DNA from 3 places in the Metabacillus sp. Hm71 genome. Region 2 is predicted to be linked to each of the others. Evidence: riboswitches for the same ligand, from Rfam matches in the RefSeq annotation. Region 2 holds a riboswitch; each other region holds the start of a gene.
The links. Region 2 has a riboswitch for thiamine pyrophosphate ahead of thiC (phosphomethylpyrimidine synthase ThiC). Riboswitches for the same ligand answer to the same signal wherever they lie in the genome.

Region 1 (4,271 bases), 390 kb from region 2:
GAATTAAAACAAACGATAGATGCCTGTAAAATACTTGGCACAAAATCAATTATTACCCAAACAGGGAATGTGATCGAAGGTGTTCCACGTGAAATTCAAAGGAACGCAATGGTTGAAACATTGAAACAATGTGCCCAGCTTTGCGAGGAGGCTGGCATCATATTAGAGGTAGAGCCATTAAACGGTCTTGTTGATCATCATGGACATTTTCTTCAATATTCAGATGGAGCGGCAGCTGTTATTGATCTGGTTAATAGTCCGAATGTTAAGCTTGTTTTTGACGTTTATCACCAACAGATCACAGAAGGCAATGTGATTCGCAATGCCACAAACTATATCGACCGGATCAACCATTACCATATTGCTGATAATCCAGGCCGCAAGCAGCCGGGAACAGGTGAATTGAATTATATAAACATCTTAAATGCGATCAAGGAAACAGGCTATGACGGATTTGTTGGTCTGGAATGTGGATATACAATTGATACTGACAAAGCATTGGAGGAGTTTAAACAGACGATTTTAAGGCATGTCGAGCCGTTAGCTGTGTAAGGTATTGATGTAAATGAAAAAATAATTATTATTAGTCTAAATCCTATAAAAAATGGGATTTGGAAAAAATCACCTTGTACCGTAGCCAGGTCCTTATATTTAATAGGACCTTTTTTTAGTTTTTTTTTTCGAATTCTTTCATTGTTATAATAATAAATATATTGTTACACGACATATTTAATTTAATATAAGGAGGTATTAATATGAACATTCCTAAACCACTCGTTCAAACAAATCAGGCATTTATTGTTGTCACTGTTCTCTTTTCCCTTTTGTTTTATAGATGGTTATTATTTATTCCGTTTATCATTGGGGTTTTAACCCTTATTACAAAACGTAACTTTGTAATAATAATAGGGCAAAAATTCTTAAAAAAACCACATTCTCAATATGTACTAGAAGATCGTGATCAACAATTATTTAATCAATGGATAGCCACAGTATGTTTAGGTGTATCATTATTATCCTTTTATTTTGGTTACGAATTATTAGGCGTCATTTTTAGTATTATGGTTGCTTTAGCAGCAGGTATTGCATTAATGGGATTTTGTATTGGGTGTACGATTCGCTATCGCTATCTTATGTGGAAACATAGACGAAAACAAGTTTGAATCTATGTAAATAGAAAAAAGAATTGACAGTTTCTAAAGTTGTGATATGGTTAATGTCAGAGTGAAAAGTTAATAGTAGGTACCTATCCACTAGGGGAGCCCATTGAAAGGCTGAGATCAAAGTGACCTTTGAGACCCTAGAACCTGATCTGGGTGATGCCAGCGTAGGAAAGTGGAAGTGACGGGACATTTGTATGTTCTTTTAGTTATTAAAATGAATTCCAAACCACTTTCTTTACGTATGAAAAAAGTGGTTTTTTCATTTTTATGGTCCTGTCATTTATTCTAGGAGGGATTAACATGTCATTTTCTCAGTTGCTGCGCAAAGAAGCGAATGCCATTTGGGAAGCAAGTTTTCATCATCCATTTGTGACAAAGTTGGGGGAAGGAAGCTTAGATTTAAAGTGTTTCCGTTATTATGTTCTGCAAGATTCCTATTATTTAAGCCATTTTGCCAGAGTGCAAGCATTAGGAGCAGCGAAAGCAACCGATCTTCAAACGACGAGCCGTATGGCACATCATGCACAGGGTACCTATCAGGCGGAACTTTCTTTACATCGGAACTTTTCCGAAAAATTAGGTATTACTGAAGAAGAAAAAGCTGCTTTTATACCTGCACCGACTGCTTATGCATATACATCGCACTTGTATCGTGCTGCATATGATGGCCATTTAGGGGATATTATTGCAGCGATTTTGCCGTGCTATTGGCTTTATTATGAAATTGGCGAACATTTAAAAGGATCCAAGCCGGAAGAGCCCATTTATCAAGAATGGATTGCGGCCTACGGTTCTGACTGGTTCCGCACTTTAGTAGAGGAACAAATTGCCCGTTTAGATGCCATTGCTGAAACCGTGACAGAAGCGGACAGAGAACGGATGAAACAGCATTTTATTATTAGCAGTCAATATGAATACTCATTTTGGGAGATGGCTTATACATTAGAAAATTGGCCAGTGGATGAAAAGGGGAAAGAACAGTATGCAAACTAGGGTTCCAAAAAGCTTTCAGCGTGGTATTAAAAAAACTCTTCCACGGTGCTAAAATATTTTTGGCTCGCAAACCTAAAATATCAGCACAAGGAGGAGTTTTAATATCAAAAGACACTAATAGAGTTTAGTACATACGACTTGGAATTTTAAGTATCACATCATGTTTGCACTAAATACAGGAGGCATTTTATCACTGCCCTAGGGTCAGATTGTTGAGAAAGTACGTGTTTTTTAAACATGTACTTTCTCAACAATTTATTTTTCTTATGGGTAAAAAAATTATTAAGAAGCTTTATCAAGATTATTCATTTTTACGAATTCCCTTACTCCCGAACTAACGGAAGTGTACAGCAGCGAAAAGCTCCTCCGGATTTGATAATTTCGGTAATATCGACCTCGATCACTTGGTAACCGCGCTCTTTAAGCCTTTGATTCACTTGCTTATTTATAGGAAGACTAATGACGCGTTTCTCACCGATCGAGAGGACGTTTGTACCTAATGTTGCTTGTTCCTCTTTTGAAACCTCGATTAAATCATAACGGCTTGCCAAGATTTTTCCTTTTTCAGGCTCAATTTCTCCTGGGAAAATTAAAGCTTCATTTGGAGATAAGATATTAAAGACACAGTCTAAATGTAAATATGTATCGGTGAAAGGGATCGCAATTACTTCGAAAGAAGGCAATAAACTTTGTAAATGTTTTATAGCCGTTTCATTTGTACGATTACTTATCCCTACATAAATGGTGTTGCGATCAATGATCACATCCCCGCCTTCAATTTTATCACCGATAAGATTGGTGTATGTCATTTCTTCCTTTTCCAGCAAATCCACAAAAGGTCTTTCTTCACCTTTGCGAACATCATGTGCCATTTCTGCCACAAATACTTGATTTCCGAGAGTAAACCCGATATCACGGGTAAAAACCTGCTCAGGAAATTTTTTTAAAGGGGGCAATAACAGCACTTCAATCCCGTTTTGTTGAAGGGTTTCAACAAATTGTTGATGCTGTTCCATTGCAAGTTTTGTATCAATATTTTCTTTTAAATACTGTTTTTGCGTTTCATTAATTGGTTCTCTAATCGTCATAAATTCAGGTGAACATAAAACAACCCTTTTTAAGGTATCATATTCACTAAAACAAGAAGTTTTTATGTATTCTGGTTTTGTATTCATTTGTATCCTCCAAACAAAAAGCGATTAGTTGTAATATGCCCTTTCTGGCTTTTAATAAAACTTCTTATTTAAGGATAATTTCAAATAAAAATGCAGGATTTCTTTGATATTTTTCCACTTTAGAGTGTTTTTCACTTATAATAGCTTGTAAAGAAATGAACTACATTCAAAATGATCATCAAGGTTATGGAAGAAGGTTGAAGCAGTGAGTATAGGGAAAGTCTATTTAGTTGGAGCTGGTCCTGGTGACCCAAAGCTCATTACTGTGTACGGATTGGAATGCATTCAAAAGGCGGATGTTATTGTATACGATCGTCTGATAAGCAAGGATTTATTAAAGCATGCAAAAAAAGACGCTGAGCTTATTTATTGTGGCAAGCTGCCCGGAAAGCATGAACTCATCCAAGAACAGATTCATGAAGTGTTAGTGGAGAAGGCATTTGCGGGGAAAGAGGTTGTCCGCTTAAAAGGCGGAGATCCTTTTGTGTTTGGCCGCGGTGCCGAAGAGGCAGAGGTGTTAAGAAATAACGGCATCCCTTATGAAGTAATTCCAGGTATTACCTCTGGTATTGCAGCACCTGCTTATGCGGGGATACCAGTCACACATCGAGATTTTGCTTCATCATTTGCGATTGTGACAGGACATGGCCGCGAAGAGAAGAAGACAGACACGATTAATTGGGAAGCATTAGCAAAAGGAATCGATACGATCGCCTTTTATATGGGAATTAAAAATTTACCCTATATTTGCGAGAAGCTAATCGAATACGGCAAAAGTCCTGAAGCCCTAGTGTCGGTTATCCAATGGGGAACAACCCCCTCACAAGTCGCAATTACCGGAACGTTAGCGACAATTGTTGATGAAGTGCAGAAAAATCAAATCACACACCCTGCCATTGTTTTAGTTGGTCAGGTTGCTGAATTGCGCGAGAAAATAAAA
Region 2 (4,271 bases):
TTCTCTTGCTCTTTCAGGGTCTAGTGAAAGATTGAATTGATCATGCCATCTAAACTCAAAGCGTGCTTTTGATAAAGCATCATCACGTGTTTGAGCTCCTGGATGTCCTTTTGCTAAGTCAGCAGCATGTGCTGCGATTTTATAGGCGATAACTCCTTCTCGTACATCCTCTTTGTTTGGTAAACCAAGATGTTCCTTTGGTGTTACATAGCAAAGCATCGCTGTGCCAAACCAGCCAATCATTGCTGCGCCGATCGCTGATGTAATATGATCATAGCCTGGAGCAATATCTGTTGTTAAAGGTCCCAGCGTATAGAAAGGAGCCTCTTTACAAATTTCTTGTTGTTTTTCTACATTTTCTTTAATTAAATGCATCGGGACATGGCCAGGTCCTTCGATCATGACTTGAACATCATATTTCCAAGCAATTTCCGTTAATTCACCTAACGTTTCAAGCTCACCGAATTGTGCTTCATCATTAGCATCTGCAATGGAACCAGGTCGTAAACCGTCCCCAAGTGAAATCGAAATATCATATTTTGCTAGAATTTCGCAGATTTCATGAAAATGAGTGTATAAGAAATTTTCTTGGTGGTGGGCAAGACACCATTGTGCCAAAATCGAACCGCCTCTTGAAACAATTCCTGTTGTACGCTTGGCAGTAAGTGGGATATATCTTAACAGAACACCAGCATGAATTGTAAAATAATCAACGCCTTGTTCAGCTTGTTCAATCAATGTATCACGATAAACTTCCCATGTTAAATCTTCGGCAATGCCATTTACTTTTTCTAAAGCTTGGTAAATAGGGACAGTCCCTACAGGTACAGGAGAGTTGCGAATGATCCATTCTCTTGTTGTGTGAATGTCCTTCCCGGTTGATAAGTCCATAATCGTATCTGCTCCCCAGCGAGTTGCCCATGTCATTTTTTCTACTTCTTCTTCAATGGAAGAGGAGACAGCAGAATTTCCAATATTCGCATTAATTTTCACGTGGAAATTCTTCCCGATAATCATTGGTTCGCTTTCTGGGTGGTTGATATTTGCAGGAATTATTGCTCGTCCTGCAGCAACCTCTTGGCGGACAAATTCAGCTTCCATTTGCTCCCTAATTGCGATAAACTCCATTTCTGGAGTGATGATTCCATTGCGTGCATAGTGGAGCTGGGTCACTCTTTTCCCGTCTTTCCCTCTTAAAGGATTAATACCTTGTGAAGGGAATATCTCGATATCGGATTGTTTGCTTGCAAGCTTATAGCCGTTATCCTCTGGCTTAACGGTACGGCCTTCATAGCGTTCAACATCGTTACGAGCAAGAATCCAGTTTTCTCTAACTCTTGGCAAGCCTTTTCGGATATCGATTTGAGCATTTTCATCTGTATAAGGACCGCTAGTATCATACACTTGGATTGGGGGGTTTGTTTCTTCGCCATATGAATTCTTTGTGATTCCTTGAGAAATTTCTCTAACTGGTACTTGAATTTCTGAGGTGCTTCCTTGAACATAAACCTTTTTACTTCCTGGGAATGGCTGTTTGATGTTAATCTTCATAAATTCTCCTCCTCAAAATAAATGAACAAGAATTCTTTCAGATCACAGCGGAAGGTAAATAAAAAACGGGTTCTGAATTTCAGAACCCGATTAATGAAGGTAATAATTGTAAGGTGTTTATATGAGAAGAACTCCTTAGCAACTGTTACTACTTCCCTACGCTGGTATCATCCAGATCAGGTTCGAAGGGTCAAAGAACTTCAAACGCGTTCCTCTCTCAGTCCAGGCTAATGGACTCCCCTAGTAGAATATGGAAATACTATTAAAATCAGTTTTAACTATATCATAAAGAAAAAAGTAGTCAACTATTAATTTTATATTTGATCATATTGGACTATTTCTTGTCGTTTAGGAAATTATAAAATTCATTGAACTGTGGATAAGCACTGCGACATCCAACTTCTAGCCCTTCTAGAGTTTAGCCACTTATGAATTGAAGGCAAAGAACTCATTCATGAGGTCTCATTTGCCCTAGGCTGATCAAGGCGCTTGCGCTTTTGTTCTTATTTTGAAAGTAACTGATTATACAGCTTTATTAAGCGTTTTTTCCATTCAACAGAAAGTTCATCAACAGAGAGAATTGTTTCAATTTTCGAGAGATCTTGCTGATGAAAATATGTATGGTGAATGCTTGCAATCGACACTTGCTTAGGATGCTTTTCAAGCAGCTTAATGTCCGACTTGGCAGTGATTGTTCCTTCTTTAAGCACACGGAAGAAAAAGCCCGTATAGCCCAATTCGATCATTTTATTAAGGATGGTGTTGATGTATGTATGTTTATTGATTGTTGCACATGGAAATCGGCCCTGTGCAACCTGTAATACGGCATCACCTATTTTGTACACATCACCAACACAAACATTGGTTTCTATCATCCCTTTCGCAGTAAGATTTTCACCAAATGCAGCTTTTCGCAATGTTGTTTGATAGGTGCTTTCCCAAAAAACGTAGTGTTCATATGGATATAAACATACAACTCGATCAGCTCCACCGTGAAATTCGTGGTTTTCTACATCATCACCAGAAACACGCTCGAAAGTGACCTCGAAGCTTTCAACTTGGTCTTTTGAGATACCTGATCGATATTCTCTTCCTTTATGAAGCAAGGTTTTTGGTTTGCCTTTACTTAACCAAATAATTTCAGTCGTCATTTCTTCACATCCAATTCCAATATTCAAAACAAAAGGTCAGACCCCAAATAAGTTGTGAGTCAGACCCTATTTTGACAGTAGTATTTCAAAGGTGTATTTAAACATACTAATATTTTTTATCTAATACGTTTTTTTGATCTTCACTCATTTTTATATTTAACAGCAGATCTAGGTTTTGGCTTGCAATTAAAGTTCGATGCGAGTCTATCCCGTTTTCTTTTGCAATGATAAACATTCTTTTTCGATATTCTTCGATAACTGCATCAATTGATTTCAATTAAACCACCTCGCATTAGGCTTTACTAGGTGGAAAAGTCCTAGTACTTCTATTATCGGATATTTTTTCCTGTTGTAAAGGTTTTAAGGTATTTTTTTTCTGATTTTTATAAAAAATTGAGTAAAAAATACTACATTTTGTAGTTGGTTGGAAGGGAGAATAATATATTTTGTGGTTAAACGTTTTATTAAAAACGTGAAAAAATAAGTTTGACTGAAAATAGATGTGAAAATGGGCTTTCGGTAAATTTTACTAGATCGTCATGGGATTTTAGGCGAGTTTCATTTTTGTGGTTTTAAGGAAAGAAAATACTTTGCGAAGAACTTTTGAGAGGAAAGGGTTAACACTGCAGCACGAATGAGAGTGTGATGCTGCAGCATTAAGTTAATTTCTGCCTCGGCCAAATCGAAACTGAGCATTTAATTGACCTTGAAGCATTTTTTTCTTTATTTCAGCCTCGCTTTCACGCTGTTTTTCTTTTAGCCTCATTTCCTTTAATATTTCAGTCGTTTGTACACCGTCCTCACGCTTATTAGCAATATCCATCAATGTCTCAATATCGTTAAACGAGTATTTTCTAGTACCTCGATCATTCCGATACGGAGCGATTAATTTACGTTCTTCATAATAACGTATTTGTCTCAAGGTGAGCCCGGTTAATTCACTAACTGTTCCAATTGAAATTACCTTCTTATCCTTATAAGAGCGGTCTTGCTGATTCATTCTTCCACCCCTTGTTAAAGAAACTTCTTGTTTCAAGTGTAACTTTACATGTAAGATTTCGCCTTATTTTTGTTAGAAAATCTAACAAAGAAAAATTTCATGTTAGAATTGTGTTAGGTTTCATTACACTTAAAATATATAATAAAGGTAAGGAAATGACAATGAAAAATTAGGTGGGATTAATTCGCAAATTCGCAACCAATACGCATGCAAGAGGAAAAATAATCATAAAGCTTTTGCTTGAGGGCTTATTAGCTGCTTCAAAAGTTGATGGGAAAGGCTAAGTAAAAAAGGTTGTGAGAATAAACAAGTAACATCTTCATACATATTTGATTTAAGGTTGTAAACGGTCAGGGTGTTTATGATTGTACCATCAAAAATGGCCATATATAATTGCTGATGCTTTGGCTCTGTTAAATTTAAAAAATAAATCTTTGTCGTTTTATTTTGATCCTCTTTTGCTACTACTCTTACAGACACTATCTTCAACTCCTTTTAAATGTTGAAACTAGTGTCGACATTATTTCTTCTGTTTAAACAAATTAAAACAATCTTAATAACTCGAAAGA
Region 3 (4,271 bases), 160 kb from region 2:
TAATTCCATAATAGCACCCCACCTTTATTATTGGATCAAACCTCTTTATCCCATACTTCTACTTAAGTTTTCTATTTCCTTCATAAGGAATGAGTAAGCGCCTTGATCAGCCTAGGGCAAATAAGACGCTCATGAATAGAAGGCGTTCTTTGCCTTCAATTCATGAGTGGCTAGACCCAAGAGGTGCTAGGCGCTGGAGCTAGACACAAAAACTAGGTTAAAATTTTATTTATTAAACTTTAAAAAAAGCGCAAGGCGCTAAGCATTCGGCGACAAGCAAAAGGCGAACAGGAATAGAAGGTGTTCTTTACCTTCTATTCCTGTTTGACTAGACCCTAGAGCCGATGGCGCCTGGAGCTAGATTCGAAACGCAAGCTATGTTAAGAAAATATATAAATTCTGATATTATTATAAAAATGAGGACATCTCCAAAGGGTTAATCCTTTTGGAGATGTCCTCCTCTTTATAATTATTAGTTTCTATAAAAGCTGTTCAACAATTGATCTAAGCTCGCTAGCACGTTCTGTTGGATTTTCTGCAAGACTAATTGCTGAAATGACGGAAATACCGTTGCCCCCGCTTTCGATCACTGGTGCTGCATTTTCGGACGTAATCCCGCCAATTCCAACGATTGGCAAATCAATGCCTTTTTTACGAACTTCCTTAATAATTGCTGTTCCCTGTGCTGTTTTTGCATCCTCTTTTGTTTTTGTCGAGTAGATTGGTCCAATTCCTGCATAATCTGCTCCATCTGCGATCGCCTTTTCAACCTCATCTAGATTATGAGCGGATACACCTAAAATTTTATTTCCGATCTTCTGTCTTACTTCCTCCGCTGATGCATCATCTTGTCCAATATGAACCCCGTCAGCGTTAATGGCAAGGGCCAGCTCAATATCATCGTTTACGATAAAAGGGATTGAATAGTTTTTACATATAGCTTGTAATTGTTTAGCAAGTTCAACTTTTTCAGCACCTGTGAAAGCACCTGTTCCTTTTTCTCTAAACTGAAATAATGTTATTCCCCCTTTGATCGCTTGATCAAGTACAACTTGTGGGTCTATTTTACAGTTATTACTGCCCATAATAAAATATAATCGCAATAACTCATTCATTTCTCTTCTTGAAATTCTGTCCAAACCGAATCTCCCCTTTATTGTCGAATCTTTGCTTGCTGCCGTTGTTGGTAAGCCCAGTGATTGGTTGGGCCATGGCCATTACCAATTTCTAAGTCATCCTCAATTGCAGCTTGAATAAAGTTTTTTGCTGTTTGAACGGCTTGTTCAACCGTATTCCCTTTTGCAAGTTCTGCCGTAACGGCTGCAGCAAATGTACAGCCTGTACCATGGGTATTCTTCGTTGCAATTCGCTTACCTTTATAATAAGTAAACTCTTCGCCATTATATAAGATATCGACTAATTCTTCCCCCTCATCATGACCGCCCTTGATCACAACATACTTTGCACCAAATTGATACAAGCGTTTGGCTGCTTCCAACCGGTCATCCATTGTTCGAATCGACATATCGGCCAAAACTTCTGCTTCAGGAATATTTGGAGTGATAACCATCGCTAAAGGTAAAAGATATTGTTTAAGTGCAGCTACTGCCTCATTTTGTAATAAAGGTGCTCCACCTTTAGCAATCATGACTGGATCGACCACAACATGTTCCCATTGAAACTTTTTTACTGCCTCAGCAACAGCCTTGATGATTTCACCGCTAAATAACATCCCTGTTTTTACTGCATTTGTTCCTAAGTCATTCCCAATCGCTTCTATTTGATTAACAACTGCTTCAACAGATAATGGATAGACCCCATGCACGCCAAGTGTATTTTGTGCAGTAACCGCAGTAATGGCTGACATGCCAAATACATTTAATTCTTGAAAGGTTTTTAGATCGGCCTGAATACCGGCACCCCCGCCGCTATCTGATCCGGCAATTGTCAAAGCTTTTTTTATAGCCATTTTCATTCTCTCCTTTATCTTATCTTACAGTTTTTCGATTTTAGCAAACTGATTGACATCTTCTGGTGAAACATTTGCCAATTGATTCAAAAATTCAATTTGAAAGCTTCCAGGTCCGGCTTGAACCGTTTTTTCAGCTGCTAATTCAGCAGCAACTCCATATGTCGTAAGTGCTGCAACCGCTGCCTGGAGCAAGTCTTTTTCCACTGCAGCAAATGCCCCAACGACTGAGCTTAACAAACAACCGGCTCCTGTCACTTTGGTTAGCAAAGGATGACCATTATAGACAACAAAGGTATGTTGGCCATCTGTTATGACATCTTCTTTACCAGTTATAATGACTAAAGTATTTAATTTTTGCGCTGCGATTTGCGCCAAATCAATTGTATTGCCGGAACCTTGTCCAGCATCAACACCTTTAATGGTCCATGCTTCCCCAATAACATTTGCAATTTCTGCAGCATTTCCTCGTAAAATTGATATCTCTAATTCTTTAACGATTCGCCGAGCTGTTTCTGTTCGATAGGCAGTAGCTCCTGCACCGACTGGATCAAAGATAACTGGTACATCATGAAGATTTGCTGACTTCCCAGCAATCACCATCGCTTCAATTTCATCATGTGTCAATGTTCCAATATTTAAAACTAAAGCACCTGCTAGTTTTGCCATTTCGGCAACTTCTTCCTTTGCATAGGCCATAACAGGTGATGCACCTAATGCTAACAAACCATTTGCGGTAAAATTTGTTACAACCACATTCGTAATATTATGAACTAGTGGATTTTGCTGTTTAAGTTTTTCAAATGTATTAATTATTTGCTCAACCTTCATCTTTCTTTTCCTTTCTGCTATTCGGTCATTTTTCTGCAAAATAAAAAGAACACAATGCCGCGCAAAGTGCTCTTAGATACCTAATGACATTCCCTACGCTGGCATTATCCAACAGGTTTAAACGGTCAGCAACGGAATAGTTGCAATCTCAGCCAGCTTCCACCAGCCCCCGAAAATATAAGTTTATTGGTAGTTTACTGAATCTAGCAAGAAAAAACAAGGGTTGATTTAAATAGTATGACAAATTGGCAGGTTCATTCTTTATTTAGACTGCAGTATTAAGCCCGTAATAAATTGCAGCCATGCATATACTCCAACCTTCACTGTTTCAGAAACATGCGAATCTTTGCTTGGGTCTAAACAAACAAAATCGATATGTTTGACGCAAGGATGTTTGCCGATTTCTAATAAGCTATTAAAAAGTTCACTCGCAGACATTCCTCCTGGTGTTGACGCCGGCACGCCAGGGGCAACAGAAATATCCAGCACATCCATATCAACTGTTACATAAATTCGGTCAGCTTTTCCTGATAACTCGTCTAATGCTCTCTTTATTGTTTTTATTAAACCATGCCCTCGTGCTTGGTTCAGAGTTATCATTTGTATACCATGTTCATTTGCATAATCAATTAACGGCTTTGCATTAAAATAGCCATGCAAGCCGATATTGATAACATGCTCACCTAAGATGTGGTGACCATCAATTAGTTGACGGATCGGTGTTCCATTTGCTGGTCCTAATTCATTTGGGTCCCTAACATCAAGATGGGTATCAAGCTGGAGCACTCCAATCGTGTCTTCGGGAAATGCCTCTTTAATGCCGCGAACAGCGCAGGCTGTTGTTGAATGATCACCGCCAATCATGCATGTTCGTGTGTTTGGATAGTGTTCGGCAAGAAATGCAGTTGACCTTTGGATGCGCTGATGTGATAAAAGAATATCTGTTGTATGCATCATTACATCTCCCGCATCAGCAACACGAAAGGAATTCAGATCAACATTTTCATCTAAATTATAGGTTGCAAAACTTTTCCACATCATGCGAAATTCTGTTGGATATAAAGAAGCTCCTGATACACTAATTGAAGACCGGGAAATCGGTGCACCGTACAAGATCAAATCAAAAGGTTGGTTATGTTCGCTAAGAGGTCTAACCCAATGATGAACATATGTCGGCATTTCATTCCCCGATACATTCCACACCCATTCAGGCTGCTTTAAAAAATGTTCACTCAAGCTGCTACACCACCTTTACACCTTTTTTCCACACTGAATTGACATGGTTGACACCAAATAAATATTGCAATTCCTGATAATTTTTCACATTCCATAATACGAGATCTGCCTGTTTACCAACCTCAAGTGAACCGACTTTATCCTGGCGGTTAATCGCACATGCCGCATTAAAAGTAGCTGCTGTTAATGCCTCGGCAGGTGTGAGACGCATCGAGATACAAGCTAAATTCATTAC

Region 1: it holds a riboswitch for thiamine pyrophosphate, as region 2 does, so the genes downstream of both, tenA (thiaminase II) here and thiC (phosphomethylpyrimidine synthase ThiC) in region 2, are expected to answer to the same signal.
Region 3: it holds a riboswitch for thiamine pyrophosphate, as region 2 does, so the genes downstream of both, thiM (hydroxyethylthiazole kinase) here and thiC (phosphomethylpyrimidine synthase ThiC) in region 2, are expected to answer to the same signal.

The regions. Positions count from the first base shown of each region.
Region 1 covers NZ_CM200278.1:1,686,401-1,690,671, forward strand. The annotation lists gene ACSVDH_RS08065 (hydroxypyruvate isomerase family protein) at 1-552, shown strand, start outside; gene ACSVDH_RS08070 (DUF4395 domain-containing protein) at 756-1,163, shown strand; TPP riboswitch at 1,246-1,351, shown strand; gene tenA (thiaminase II) at 1,464-2,156, shown strand; gene ACSVDH_RS08080 (dimethylarginine dimethylaminohydrolase family protein) at 2,480-3,331, opposite strand; gene cobA (uroporphyrinogen-III C-methyltransferase) at 3,537-4,271, shown strand, end outside.
Region 2 covers NZ_CM200278.1:2,081,323-2,085,593, forward strand. The annotation lists gene thiC (phosphomethylpyrimidine synthase ThiC) at 1-1,551, opposite strand, end outside; TPP riboswitch at 1,688-1,803, opposite strand; gene ACSVDH_RS09780 (MOSC domain-containing protein) at 2,055-2,702, opposite strand; gene ACSVDH_RS09785 (aspartyl-phosphate phosphatase Spo0E family protein) at 2,809-2,979, opposite strand; gene ACSVDH_RS09790 (MerR family transcriptional regulator) at 3,364-3,702, opposite strand; gene ACSVDH_RS09795 (hypothetical protein) at 3,928-4,182, opposite strand.
Region 3 covers NZ_CM200278.1:1,919,540-1,923,810, reverse strand. The annotation lists gene ACSVDH_RS09050 (phosphotransferase) at 1-9, opposite strand, end outside; gene thiE (thiamine phosphate synthase) at 480-1,139, opposite strand; gene thiD (bifunctional hydroxymethylpyrimidine kinase/phosphomethylpyrimidine kinase) at 1,154-1,969, opposite strand; gene thiM (hydroxyethylthiazole kinase) at 1,994-2,800, opposite strand; TPP riboswitch at 2,874-2,983, opposite strand; gene ACSVDH_RS09030 (agmatinase family protein) at 3,062-4,036, opposite strand; gene hutI (imidazolonepropionase) at 4,041-4,271, opposite strand, start outside.